Regions from separate parts of the Kocuria palustris genome, predicted to be linked through region 3. Evidence: riboswitches for the same ligand, from Rfam matches in the RefSeq annotation. Region 3 holds a riboswitch; each other region holds the start of a gene.
The links. Region 3 has a riboswitch for thiamine pyrophosphate ahead of JOE55_RS05365 (ECF transporter S component). Riboswitches for the same ligand answer to the same signal wherever they lie in the genome.
Positions count from the first base shown of each region.

Region 1 (4,202 bases), 410 kb from region 3:
GGCAAGTTCCGCACCCCGCTCAACAGCTACACCTCCACCCCGTGGCCGCTGGATGACACCCCGCCCTTCGTGTGGCACGGCTCGATCCGCTCCCCGGAGATCGCGGAGCAGGCCGCCTATTACGGCGACGGCTTCTTCCACAACCACATCTTCTGGAACATCGAGCACACCGCCTCGATGGTGAACCTCTACCGCCAGCGCTTCGAGCACTACGGCCACGGCGCCGCCGACCAGGCAATCGTGGGCCTGGGCGGCCAGATCTTCGCCGCTGAGACAGAGGCCGAGGCCAAGCGGGTCTTCCGCCCGTACTTCGACGACGCGCCGGTCTACGGCCACGGCCCGTCGCTCGAGGACTTCTCGCGGATGACCCCGCTGACGGTCGGCACCCCGGATCAGATCGTGGAGCGCTACCTGGGCTACGCGGATCAGGTGGGCGACTACCAGCGCCAGATGTTCCTGCTGGATCACGCCGGCCTGCCCGAGGAGGTGGTCCTGGAGCAGATCGAGATCCTCGGCCGGGAGATCGCCCCGCGCCTGCGCGAGGGCTTCGAGGCACGTCGCCCGGCGCACGTGCCCTCAGACCCGCCCACCCACGAGACCCTGCGCGCCCAGGGTCCGGACTCCAAGCACCGCCAGGTCATCAACGCGCAGCCGCAAGACGAGCAGAAGGAGGATGAGCAGCGATGACCCGTCAGCTCGTCGTCGTCTCGGCGGGGCTGTCCTCGCCGTCGTCCACCCGCCTGCTGGCGGACCGGATCGCCCAGGCCGTCGAGTCCCGGGTCGGCGCCCGGGGCGAGGCCCTGGAGGTCCACCACGTGGAGCTGCGGGACCTGGCCCTGCCGCTGGCGCAGGCCATGACCACGGGCGGGCTGCCCGATCCGCAGCTCGACGAGGTCAAGCGCCTGGTCGCCCAGGCCGACGGGCTGGTGGCGGTCACGCCGATCTTCCGGGCCTCCTACTCGGGGCTGTTCAAGATGTTCTTCGACGTCCTCGACGACGAAGCGCTGATCGACCTCCCGGTGCTCATCGCCGCGACGGCCGGCACCCCGCGCCACAGCCTGGTCCTGGACCACGCGCTGCGCCCGCTGTTCTCCTACTCGCGGGCGGTCGTGCTGCCCACGGGCGTGTTCGCCGCGACCGATGACTTCGGCTCCGGGGACACCGGAGGCCTGGAGTCGCGGATCGCTCGAGCCGCCTCCGAGATGGCGACGGCACTGGTGGCCGAGTCCGCTGGGGTGGAGGGCTTCCTGCCCACCGAGCCCGCGCGGGCGCCACGTCGCAGCGGCGTGGACCTGGGTCCGGTCACGGACTTCGCGAGCCTTCTCAAGGGCCACGACGGCTCCTGACGGGCTCACCGAGCTCTCGGAGGACCCATAGGCCGCCTGACCTGCTCATATGTCGAATGTGCAATATGAGCAGGTCTCGTCTCTCGCAGCGGAACCGGCTACCGCCCTGTCGGCATCCGATCCTGCCGCCTATAGTGGGCTGCGGACACGGGGTGCGCCGCCGGCGCTGAGATCAGACCCGTGGAACCTGCTCCAGCTCGCACTGGCGAAGGGATGTCCCCTTGATGAACTCCACCTCGAACATCGCCCCCCAGCCCGCCGTCGAAGCGGCCGGTCCATGGACGCAGTCGCTGTGGGATGACGGCGCGCAGACGGCAGCCGAGATCCAGGACTCGAGATTCGTGCGCGCCCTGCTGGACGGAACCCTTGACGACGCGCGGTTCACGTTCTACCTCGCCCAGGACGCCCTGTATCTGGCCGGCTACGCCCGGGCCCTGGCGGCTCTGTCCGCACGCTGCGATCACGCCCCGGACCAGCTCGCGTGGGCACAGGCCTCGGTCGGCTGCCTCACGGAGGAGGCCCAGCTGCACCGCACCTGGATGGCCGCCCGTCCGGAGGCCGCCGACGAGCCCGCCAGCACCGTCACCGCGGCCTACACGGACTTCCTGCTGGCCGCCGCCCTGGGACAGGACCGAGCTGTCGGCGCTGCTGCAGTGCTCCCCTGCTTCTGGCTCTACGCCCAGGTCGGAGCCTGTCTGCCGTCCGTGGAGCCGGATCACCCGTATGCCGCATGGCTGGAGACCTACCGCGATCCCGACTTCGTGGCTGCAACCGCTGCAGCCCTGGAGCGCGTCGAGCGGGAGCTCGCACAGAGCTCGGAATCAGGCCGTGCGGCAGCACAGCGGGCCTATCTGGCAGGCTGCCGCCACGAGCTGGCGTTCTTCGATCAGGCCCTGACTCAGGATCAGTCGGAGACCATCCCGCGCTGAGAGCGCGGACCGACTGACGGGACCCTCACCACGGTCCCTTCCGGTGCCGCGGCGCCGTGTCGGCCACGTGGCGACCGCGGCGTCGTCGGGCCGACGGCGGCGTGATGTGATCCCCGAACTCCTCCGGCTCGCGCCGCGCCAAGGGGCCCGTATGCGGATCCTCGGGGGCCTCCGCCAGCCCGATCCGATCGTGCACCCACCGCAGCGGGGCCGGTGCCCACCAGTTGGCCCGCCCGGCGATCCGCATGAACGCGGGCACCAGGACGCCGCGCACCAGGGTCGCATCGAGCAGGATCGCGAACGCCGTACCCAGGCCGAACAGCTGCATGAAGCTCACCTGGCTCGTCCCGAAGGCCGCGAACGACACCGAGAGCACCAGCGCCGCGAGTGTGTTGATGCGCCCGGTGTGCGCGAGCCCCTCCACGACCGCCATGCGGTTGCTGCCCGTCTGCTCCCACAACTCCTTCATGCGCCCGATCAGGAACAGCTCGAAGTCCACCGACAGCCCGAAGGCGATGCAGAACAGCAGCACGGGCATGGACATGTCCAGCGGGCCCCGCGTGAAGCCCAGGAACCCGGAGAGCCAGCCGTGCTGGAACACGAGCGTCACCACGCCCAGCACCGCCGGCAGGAGCACCAGCGTGATGGGCACGGCGATGTGCTCGGCCAGCCCCAGGTCCTTGATCACCTGCTGGCTGTTCGAGGCGATCATGGGCGCGGAGCCGCCCACCAGCACCTCGGTGCCGTCGCCGCGCTCCTGGCTCAGTTGGTCCACGAGCTCCGTGGAGATCTCAGTCTGCTCGGCCAAGGTGCCCTCGATGTGCGCGACGACCATGCCCGTGCGGCCGTCTTCAGAGCTCAGCGGGTCGCTCATGCCGGGATCGCTGAAGGCATGGACGGACTCGATGCCGTCGTGCTCGCGCAGATCCGCGGCGATCTCCTCCCCCACGTCAGCGGAGTCGGCTGCCTGGGAGCCTTCGGGGGCTCGGACCAGGACGACGAGGCTCGCCTCCCCGCCGACCTCTTCGTGCACGATCTGCTGTGCCCTGGCGGATTCCGAAGTCGGGTCGGCGTAGCCGCCGCCGGGAACGTAGCACGGGAGACGACGCCGGCGTCGGTGCTGGTCGGCGCAGAAGTCGGCCGTCCTGGGGACGGGTCATGCGCCCGCAGCAGATCCGCGCCGCGCCCGGGCCCCGAGGGCCGGGAACAGATGCGAGATCACCGCGCAAGGGACCACATCAGGGCCTGCCCTGTGTCGCTGCGCAGGGCCGTCGTCGTCATCCGCCGAACGGTGACCTGTCAGGGGCAGAGCCGCCCCCCGCCGGCGCCCGACAGGCCCGGCAACGACGACGAGCCGCCGCCCCGGAAAGGGGCGACGGCTCGTCGGTCAGGCGTGCCGTGCAGCACGGCTCACCCAAAGGATCAGGCGGGGACGACCTCGAACTCGATGTTCGCGTTGACGTCCTCGTGCAGGCGCACGGTGGCCTGGTAGGTGCCGACGGTGCGGACCTGCTCGCGGATCTCGACCTTGCGCTTGTCGATCTCGCCCAGGCCGGCGGCCTTGACGGCGTCGGCGACCTGCTCGGCCTTGATCGAGCCGAACAGACGGCCCTCGGCGCCGGCCTTGGCCGGGACCGTGACGGTGGCCGAGGTCAGCGAGGCCGCCAGGGCCTGCGCGTCCTCGAGCGAGGCGAGCTCACGGGCCGCACGAGCGGCCTTGATGGACTCGATCTGGCGCTCGGCGCCCTTGGACCACTGGGTCGCGAAGCCGCGGGGGAAGAGGTAGTTGCGGGCGTACCCGTCCTTGACCTCGACCACGTCACCGGCGGAACCGAGGTTGGAGACCTCGTGCGTCAGGATGATCTTTGCCATGAGTGTGTTCCTTTCCGATCAGCGGCCGGAGCCGGCGTAGGGGAGCAGGGCGACC
Region 1 is NZ_JAFBCR010000001.1:1,624,350-1,628,551, forward strand. It holds gene JOE55_RS07230 (LLM class flavin-dependent oxidoreductase) at 1-687, shown strand, start outside; gene JOE55_RS07235 (FMN reductase) at 684-1,346, shown strand; TPP riboswitch at 1,485-1,577, shown strand; gene JOE55_RS07240 (thiaminase II/PqqC family protein) at 1,571-2,275, shown strand; partial or broken gene JOE55_RS07245 (MMPL family transporter) at 2,301-3,323, opposite strand; gene rplI (50S ribosomal protein L9) at 3,698-4,147, opposite strand; gene rpsR (30S ribosomal protein S18) at 4,166-4,202, opposite strand, start outside.
Region 1: linked by a shared signal. The riboswitch ahead of JOE55_RS07240 (thiaminase II/PqqC family protein) and the one ahead of JOE55_RS05365 (ECF transporter S component) in region 3 are both predicted to bind thiamine pyrophosphate.

Region 2 (4,202 bases), 1.5 Mb from region 3:
GGAGGAGCACGCCGCGACGATGCGGGCCGAGACCTTCGCGCCCCTGGAGACACGCGCCGAAGCCGAAGGCCGGGACTACCTCGCCGCCTTGGCCGAGGAAGCCCAGGCGGCCGGACGACTGGCAACGGCGGGATGGTTCGGCAAGCGGCGTGCGCAACGCGAGCACGACACCGCCCACGAGCACACACAGGCCTTGCGCGGTCGCCTGTCCTCGGAGTGGGGCACTCTCCCGCGGCCCGCGGATGACCTCCATGAGTGGGCGGGCCGTGTCGCCGCCCAGCAAGCCGAGAACGCTCCCGAAGTGGTGCAAGCCGACGAGGCCGTAGTCGCGGCGCGGCAGGCGCGTACCGGGTTGCAGGAGCGTCATCGCCGCGACCGACTCGCACTCCTGGCGCGGCTCCACGGGGCGGACAACGTCCGCCGTGACCCCGACCGATACTTACGCACCAGCCCCCGGAGGCAGGCGGCCAAGTGGAGGGCGTCGACAGAGGAAGCGCGGGCTGAGGCCGCCGAGCTCCGTCGCCCGCCACGGGATCAGGCAGTGGATCTCATCGAGATCAAACGCGCCGCCACCGAAGCCCGCGCGACAGCACTCGGGGAACGCCAACGGCAACTCGTCGACGAGCAGTACCTCACCCGGAGTGCTCCCCGCAGAGACCGGCCAGCACGCGGCCTCTAGATCGCGTACCGTCCATGTTTCTGCCTCTCCGTCACGGCTCGGTTTGCTAACCAGTTCGGGTGGTGCTGGGCGTTGAGCGTGTAGCTTCTTCGACCGTTTAACTGTTCCTGCGGTTTTGTTCCGTTCGTACGGTGCTCCGAGGGCATCGAGGGGTTCGCACATTTTGCGGGCCCGTTCTCCTCGACCCAGTGTGACCGGGCCGCCCGCACGCTGGTCTCATTCCGCGCGGCGGTGGCGATACGTGGAGTGTTCATAGCCCGACCCCTCGGTCGTGTAGCCCCGGCCCCTGGTGTGGCGGACCGAACGGCGGGTCAGGGGCGAGGCGGTATGCTCGCCGCTGCAACGCCGCGTGCAGCTCGTGATCCAGGGCATCCATCTTACGTGGAGGGCGGGGCCGGGCGAACTTCGCCACGACTTGTTCCATCCGCTCGGCGACCTTACGCTCAGGGCTGGAAGCGGCCGGAACCAGCGCCGGGTAGAGCAATGCGTCGAGGCCGTCGGGATCGCGGTAGATCGCGACGGTGCGGGCGTGGGCGAAGACGTGCGGGTCGATCTGGTTCCAGTCGAGGACCCATCCGGCCTCGACCGCGAGCTGGTTGAACAACGTGAACTGGCTCCTCGTGTTCACTCACGGAAGGGGCGGATCGCTGTCGTCTCTCCCCACGCCCAGGCCAGGCCCTCGGAGAGCCCGGCCCGGTCCCGACCGCGAAGGTGATCCATCTTCGCGAGGACACCGAACACGCGGACGGCCTCGTCGGGGATGAACTCGGGCAGACAGTGCGCGATGCCGGTCCCACCGGGGCCGGTGTTCGTATCCCGCAGGCGGCCGCCCCAGGTGTAGAAGCCCTCGACCAGGCGGCGTGGATAGCCTGCAAAGGTGGCAGGTCAAAGTCGCCGATGATCGGGGTGCGGGCCAGCTCGCGGGCACGAAGGCCGGTGACGGCGGTCTCGGCTTCCTTCCACGCTGCCGGATCGGTGTAGCCGGGGATGTTGACGAGCACCTCGGTGCCGGGATCTGTGCAATGATCCGGCATCACCGTCCACCCCCACCCGCGACCCTGGCCTGCGGCGTGCTACCGGGTGATGCCGTACTTCGCGTCGATCTGCGCCAGCCGGACGGCGATGGCGATGGCGTCATCGCCGGGCATCTCACCGGCCAGCACCTTGCGATCCAGGGCGCGGTCGGCGTCGGACTCCTCTCCGCCAGCCATCCGCTGGCCAGCAGTGACCTGCGCTTCGAGCCGGTCGATCTCGGCCTGTGACAAGGCCTTCGTCGTCGCCATGACCAGTCCTCCTTCATGCTCGACCGACACCTTCCGGTCTACCGTCCAGTACCGACACCTACCAGTGGATCCACCCGTGGGGCGGGGACTTGCTCCATCAGGCGCAGTCGCGTCACTGGATGGGTGCGCAGGCGATCCCAACACCAGTATCCGGCGGCAGTCTATCCGCGCAGGGTGTGTCTGTGACGGCGTTCTGGTAGATTCGGGTCGTACCGAGGGGTGTCCCGTCAAGGGGCTGAGATACCACTGGACGTTGTCAGCGTGGTGACCCTAGAACCTGATCCGGACCATGCCGGCGAAGGGACTGGTCTAGCAGGGCTTCTTTCCTTCGCTGGCCTCCACGCTAGGAGGTCACAGTGTCTCATGCTGTTGTCGTTCCTGACACTTCCTCATTTGACGCGCACCCAAGGGTCGCGGTCATTTCTGTCCTCATCAAAGACGACCATGTCCTCTTGGCGCGACGTGCGAACCCTCCCGATGCAGGATTCTGGGGATTCCCGGGCGGGAAGATCGAATTCGGAGAAACAATCGCCCAAGCCGCCGAACGCGAACTCAGTGAAGAAACCAGCATCATCAGTGAGGCCACCGGTGTCTTGACCTGCCTTGACGCGTTCAGCCGCGACGAGAACAGACCATTAGTCAGTCATTTCGTGCTCGTCGCCGTGCTCTGCCGGTGGCGCTCGGGGCAACCCCACGCTGGCGACGATGCCCTCGAAGCACGCTGGTTCGCCCTCGACGAAGTCGACGAAGCCCGGCTGACCCTGAGCAAGGATGTCGCCGAGGTCGCTCGGTACGCCGCCACACGGCAGCAGAAGGAAGTGTGCGCATGACGGTCAAGAACGTCCTGTCCATCGCGGGAACCGACCCCACCGGTGGGGCAGGCATCCACGCCGATCTCAAAGCCTTCTCAGCGATGGGCGCCTACGGCATGGCCGCGATCACTGCGGTCGTGGCGCAGAACACGCGCGGTGTGCGCTCGTTCGTGCCCCTTGATCCGTCATTCGTTGGTGAGCAGATCGATGCAGTGTTCGACGATGTGCGTGTCGACGCGGTGAAGATCGGTATGGTCGCCAACGCCGCCATCGCCGAGGTCATCGCCGAGCGCCTGCACCACCACGAAGCTGAGACCGTGGTCCTGGATCCGGTGATGGTCGCCAAGAGTGGCGACAGGCTGTTAGACGACGATGCGGTGGCTGCCATCCGGGACACCCTCGTGCCGCTGGCCACGGTCATCACCCCGAATCTTCCCGAAGCCGCCGTGCTCCTCGATACCGAGGATGTCACTAATCTGGGGCAGATGGAGGACCAGGCCACCCAGCTGCGTGGACTGAGCTGTCAGTGGGCTTTGCTCAAAGGCGGGCACCTCACGAGCGAGACGGTCAGTGTCGACTACCTTGCCGGCCCCGACGGCGTCTCCACCTACTCGTCTCCCCGGGTCGAGACCCTCAACGACCACGGCACCGGTTGCACCTTGTCGTCGGCAATCACTGCGCTGTTGCCCGGCCACTCGGTGCCCGAAAGTGTGGACCAGGCGAAGACCTACCTGCAAGACGCTCTGGTTGCCAGCGACCGCCTCAACGTCGGCCAAGGTCATGGTCCTTTGCACCATTTCCACCAGTTCTGGCCGCGCGGGTAGGGATGCAGAACAACCCCTTCTCGTTCCGCGCGATCGGGGGCCAACCACATCGACTCATGAAAGGAGCCGTGACTATGACGCGAAAGATGTTTCTCGCCGGCCCGTTCAAAGCTCTCGTCGATGCTGACACCCATGTGATGGGCGATGCCGAGATCGACAAGTACACCTCGATCATCGACTTCTTCGAAGGCCAGGGGTGGGATGTGCACTGCGCCCACCGCAGAGAGGGCTGGGGTCGTGAGTTCATGGAACCCAGCGAGTGCACAATCATCGACTACACGGAGATCGCCGCCTGTGACGTCTTCGTCGCGTTCCCCGGCGCACCCGCGTCCCCGGGCACGCACATCGAGATCGGGTGGGCCTCAGCCTGGAAGAAGCCCGTCGTCTTGCTCCTCGAAGAGGGAGCTGAGTACGCGTTCCTCGTCCGGGGCCTCCCAGCGGTCGCCGACGTTGAGAAGATCATCATCGATCCCGAGCAGCCCACCGCGCCACGCATCCTCGCTGCGATCGAGCGCGTGCAGGGAGGAGCCGTCAGTGAAGCCTGAGTATCCCGACCTCCACACGCTCTACCTGGATTCACTGCGACAGGTCTACACCGGGTTCG
Region 2 is NZ_JAFBCR010000001.1:2,760,340-2,764,541, reverse strand. It holds gene mobF (MobF family relaxase) at 1-679, shown strand, start outside; gene JOE55_RS12360 (hypothetical protein) at 930-1,283, opposite strand; gene JOE55_RS12355 (hypothetical protein) at 1,753-1,962, opposite strand; TPP riboswitch at 2,168-2,284, shown strand; gene JOE55_RS12350 (NUDIX hydrolase) at 2,319-2,792, shown strand; gene thiD (bifunctional hydroxymethylpyrimidine kinase/phosphomethylpyrimidine kinase) at 2,789-3,598, shown strand; gene JOE55_RS12340 (nucleoside 2-deoxyribosyltransferase) at 3,673-4,143, shown strand; gene JOE55_RS12335 (thymidylate synthase) at 4,133-4,202, shown strand, end outside.
Region 2: linked by a shared signal. The riboswitch ahead of JOE55_RS12350 (NUDIX hydrolase) and the one ahead of JOE55_RS05365 (ECF transporter S component) in region 3 are both predicted to bind thiamine pyrophosphate.

Region 3 (4,202 bases):
GTGACCCTGTTCGTCACCTTCCTGTGGCAGGTCATCCGAGCCAGCTTCGAGGTCATGTGGACCGTGATCGCCCATGGGCCCAGGGCCTCCTCGTCGGTGACCGCCGTGCAGATGCGCTCGCACTCCGATCTGATCATGACCGCGACCGGAAGCACCACGGGACTGATCCCGGGCTCGGTGCTGCTGGAGGTGGACCGTCCGAACGCGATCCTCTACTTCCACGTCCTGGACGTGCACGACGACGAGGACATCGAGCACTTCCGGGAGTCCGTGCGCAACACCGAGGCTGCCTGGATCCGCATGATGGGCTCTCCGGAGGACTACGCCGCGCTGCGGCGCGAGGACGCCCAGAAGGGCCGTGGACTCAGCCCTCGGGCCGTGCTGCGCAGCTGGGCGGGCTACGCCCACAGATCGAAGGCCGAACGAGGGGATGAGGAGCAGAGCCGATGAGCACCATCGTCATGGCCGTGTGCCTCGTGATGCTCGCCGGTGCGGCCGCCGGCGTGCTGTATCGACTGGTGAAGGGACCCTCGCTGCTGGACCGCGTGCTCTCCAGCGACGTCCTGCTCTCCGTGGTGGTCGCCGCGATCGCCCTGGAGATGGTCTGGAGCGATCACTCCGACTACATGATGGTCATCGTGACCGTCTCGCTGCTGGGCTTCATCGGCTCGGTGTCCGTGGCGCGGTTCGTCCAGCCCACGCGGCCCCGGAAGACGGGCCAGACCGATGAGGGCGCCACCAAGGAGCCGGTCGAGGGCGAGCGGGCCGAGCAGGATCACCGGCCCGCCCCGATGCAGAAGCCCTCCCCGTCCGAGAAGGAGGGACACCGCTGATGGATCCCATGGACCTCGTGCTCGACATCGTCGTGGGCGTGCTGCTGCTCGTGGGCTGCCTCATGTCCCTGACGGCCGGCCTCGGCCTGATCCGGCTGCCGGACGTCCTGTCGCGGATGCACGCGGCCACCAAGCCGCAGGTGCTCGGTCTGCTGTGCATGCTGCTGGCCGTGGTAATCCACTCCCGCGAGTGGACGCTGCTGCCGCTGGCCCTGCTCGGCTGGGCCCTGATGCTGCTCACGGCGCCGGTCTCGGCGCACATGGTGGGGCGCTCGAGCTATCGGACCAAGCACGTGCTCGATGAGACGCTGATCGCCGATGACCTGGCCGCAGCCCTGGACGAGGCCGACACCGCCGAGTCGCAGGGCGGCGCGGATCGCCCGTCGTGATCCGCGACGGCTCGCCGAGCGCGCTAGGGTGAGCACCGAACCTCCGGCGCCGGCTGAGGCGCCGGTTCCGCGATCTCCCGAGTAGCTCACTCGGGGTAGGAGATGACATGAACCCCAAGATCATGGGACTCATCGGCACCGGCGCGTCCGTGCTGGGCGTGCAGGCCGCCACCAAGGGCCTCGACGCCACGTGGAAGAAGGTCACCGGCCGCCAGGTCCCGTCCAAGGGCGATGACCCCCGTGAGGACCGCTGGCTCGATATCGTCCTGTTCGCCGTGGTCAGCGGCGTGCTGACCACGGTCGTGCGCACCCTGGTCAACCGCCAGGTCGCCGAGCAGCGCGAGAAGGCCGAGCTCAAGGCGCAGGAGAAGGCCAAGGGCCGCGCCTGATCTCGACCGGTCCGGGCCGGTCGCTGCGCGCGGCCTGCTGATCGATAGCGAAGGCGCCGGGAGCCGTGTGCTCCCGGCGCCTTCGTCCGTTCCGGGCCCGGCTGAGGGCGACCTGCATCTGCTGCGCGTTTGGCGTAGGATCCCGGGCATACGACAGGGGAGCGCCCGAGGGCGCTGAGAGTGCGGTCCGCCGCAGACCCTCGAACCTGCTCCGGCTAGCACCGGCGAAGGGAGTCGAGCATCTCGAGGGTGCTGTCGCGCAGCGGCATCGGCGCCTTCCGGCCCCGCCATCGAGCGCGGCACGCATCCTTCCCCTCCTGATCAGCGGGACGCCATGGCGCCCCCGATGCCCCAGGAGGAGCACCATGACGCAGCATCGCAGCACCGACCCGCTGTGCCCCGATCGCAGCAGCGCCGATCCCGGCCTCGATCCGCGCTCGCAGAGCGGTCCCCACCCGCGCCCGGACGGCGCCGCCCGCTCCCCGCAGCGCGGCTCCCGCTCCCGCCTGCGGTGGCGCGTGCTCGACCTCGTGGTCCTCGCGGTGCTGGCCGCCGCCTGCGGTGTCCTGTTCTGGGCTTGGTCGTCGCTGGTCTACCCGGTCTCCGAGGCGCTGACCGTCGGCTACCCGCCGGCAGGCGGGCTGCTGGTGGGCGGGTGGCTGCTGGCCGGACCGCTGGGCGCGCTGATCATCCGCCGTCCGGGAGCGGCCCTGGCCTGCGAGCTGCTGGCCGCCTCCTTCCAGGGGCTGCTGGGCACCACGTTCGGCGCCACCGTCGTGATCTCCGGCCTGATCCAGGGCGCTGCAGCGGAGGTCGTCTTCCTGGCCTTCGGCTACCGCCGCTTCGGACCGGCTGTGGCGATCGCCTCCGGGGCGCTGGCCGGCGCCCTCGGGACGCTGAGCGAGTGCCTCCTCTACTACTACGAGTGGCCGGGGGCTCACCAGGCGGTCTACGTCGTGCTGGGCACGGCCTCTGGCGCGGTGATCGCCGGGCTTGCCATGTGGCTGCTCGTGCGCGCGCTGCGTGCCACCGGTGTCCTGTCGGGCCTGGCCTCCGGGCGATGACGGAGGCTGTCCGCACCGCTGGGGCGAGCGTGACGGCCCGCGGCTTCGGCTGGCAGCCCGACGGCCGCGGCGAGCCCGCGCTGCAGGGCCTCGACCTGCAGATCCCCGCCGGTCAGCGGGTCCTGCTGCTCGGGGCGAGTGGGTCGGGCAAGTCCACCCTGCTGCACGCCCTGGCGGGGGTGCTGCCCCAGACCGAGGACGAGACCGACGACGGCGCGGGCAGCGGCCCCCGCGGGCAACTGCTGGTGGACGGGCGCCCGGCGGCGCAGCGGGACGCGGTCACGGGGCTGCTGCAGCAAGATCCGGAGTCTTCGATCCTGCTGGCGCGGGCCGGTGACGACGTCGCCTTCGGGCCTGAGAACCTCGCGGTGCCGGCGGCCGAGATCGGCCCGCGCGTGGACCGCGCCCTGGACTCCGTGGGGCTCGAGATCTCCACGGACCGGGACACCTCCGCCCTGTCCGGCGGTCAGCAGCAGCGCCTGGGGCTGGCCGGGATCACCGCCATGCGCCCGCGGCTGCTGCTGCTCGACGAGCCCACCGCCAACCTGGACCCCGAGGGCGTGGCCACGGTGCGCCGGGCCGTCGAGGCGGTCGTCGAGGACACCGGGGCCACCCTGGTGGTGGTCGAGCACCGCACCGAGGTGTGGGCCGATCTCGTGGATCGCGTGGTGGTCCTCGGTCCGCGCGGCGTGGTGGCCGACGGATCTCCGACGCAGCTGCTCGACGCCCACGGAACCTACGCCGAGCAGCTGCGCCGAGCCGGTGTGTGGACTCCCGGGGCGCAGGTCGAGCCGCTGCTGCCGGAGGCCTTGGCAGGCGACCTGCTGCTGAGTGCCGAGGCCCTGGAGGTCTCGCGCGAGCAGCCCTCGCAGCGCCGGCTGTCCAGGCGCCGACGGCGCGTGCGCTCGGGGCGGCCCGCTCCGGAGGACTCGATGGCCGGAGCCCCCGCAGCCCTGCCGGTCGACCTCCAGCTGCGCGCCGGGTCGGCCGTGGCCCTGACCGGTCCCAACGGAGCCGGCAAGTCCACGCTGGCGCTGAGCCTGGCCGGGCTGCTCGTGCCCGCCTCCGGTGCGGTGCGCGCCGCCGACGCTCTGGCCGACGGGATCCCGAACGATCCTTCGGTGTGGTCCGGTCCCGAGCTCGTGGAGCGGATCGGCACGGTCTTCCAGGAGCCGGAGCACCAGTTCCTCACCGGCACGGTGCGCGAGGAGCTCGCGGTCGGCCCGCGCCGGGCCGGGGTCCCGGAGGAGGAGATCGCCGGGCGCGTGGACGAGCTGCTCGATCGGCTGCGGCTGACGGAGCTGGCCGAGGCAAACCCGTTCACGCTCTCCGGCGGGCAGAAGCGCCGCCTGTCGGTGGGCACGGTGCTGGCCGCGGCCCCGCGGATCCTGATCCTCGACGAGCCGACCTTCGGCCAGGATGCCGTGACATGGGCGGCCGTCGTCGATCTGCTGGCCGAGCAGGTGCAGCGGGGTCGCTGCGTGGTGGTCGTGACCCATGACGCCGAGCTGATCCGCGCTCTGGCCG
Region 3 is NZ_JAFBCR010000001.1:1,217,679-1,221,880, reverse strand. It holds gene JOE55_RS05385 (Na+/H+ antiporter subunit E) at 1-450, shown strand, start outside; gene JOE55_RS13425 (monovalent cation/H+ antiporter complex subunit F) at 447-833, shown strand; gene mnhG (monovalent cation/H(+) antiporter subunit G) at 833-1,222, shown strand; gene JOE55_RS05370 (DUF4235 domain-containing protein) at 1,330-1,611, shown strand; TPP riboswitch at 1,757-1,861, shown strand; gene JOE55_RS05365 (ECF transporter S component) at 1,977-2,675, shown strand; gene JOE55_RS13420 (ATP-binding cassette domain-containing protein) at 2,672-4,202, shown strand, end outside.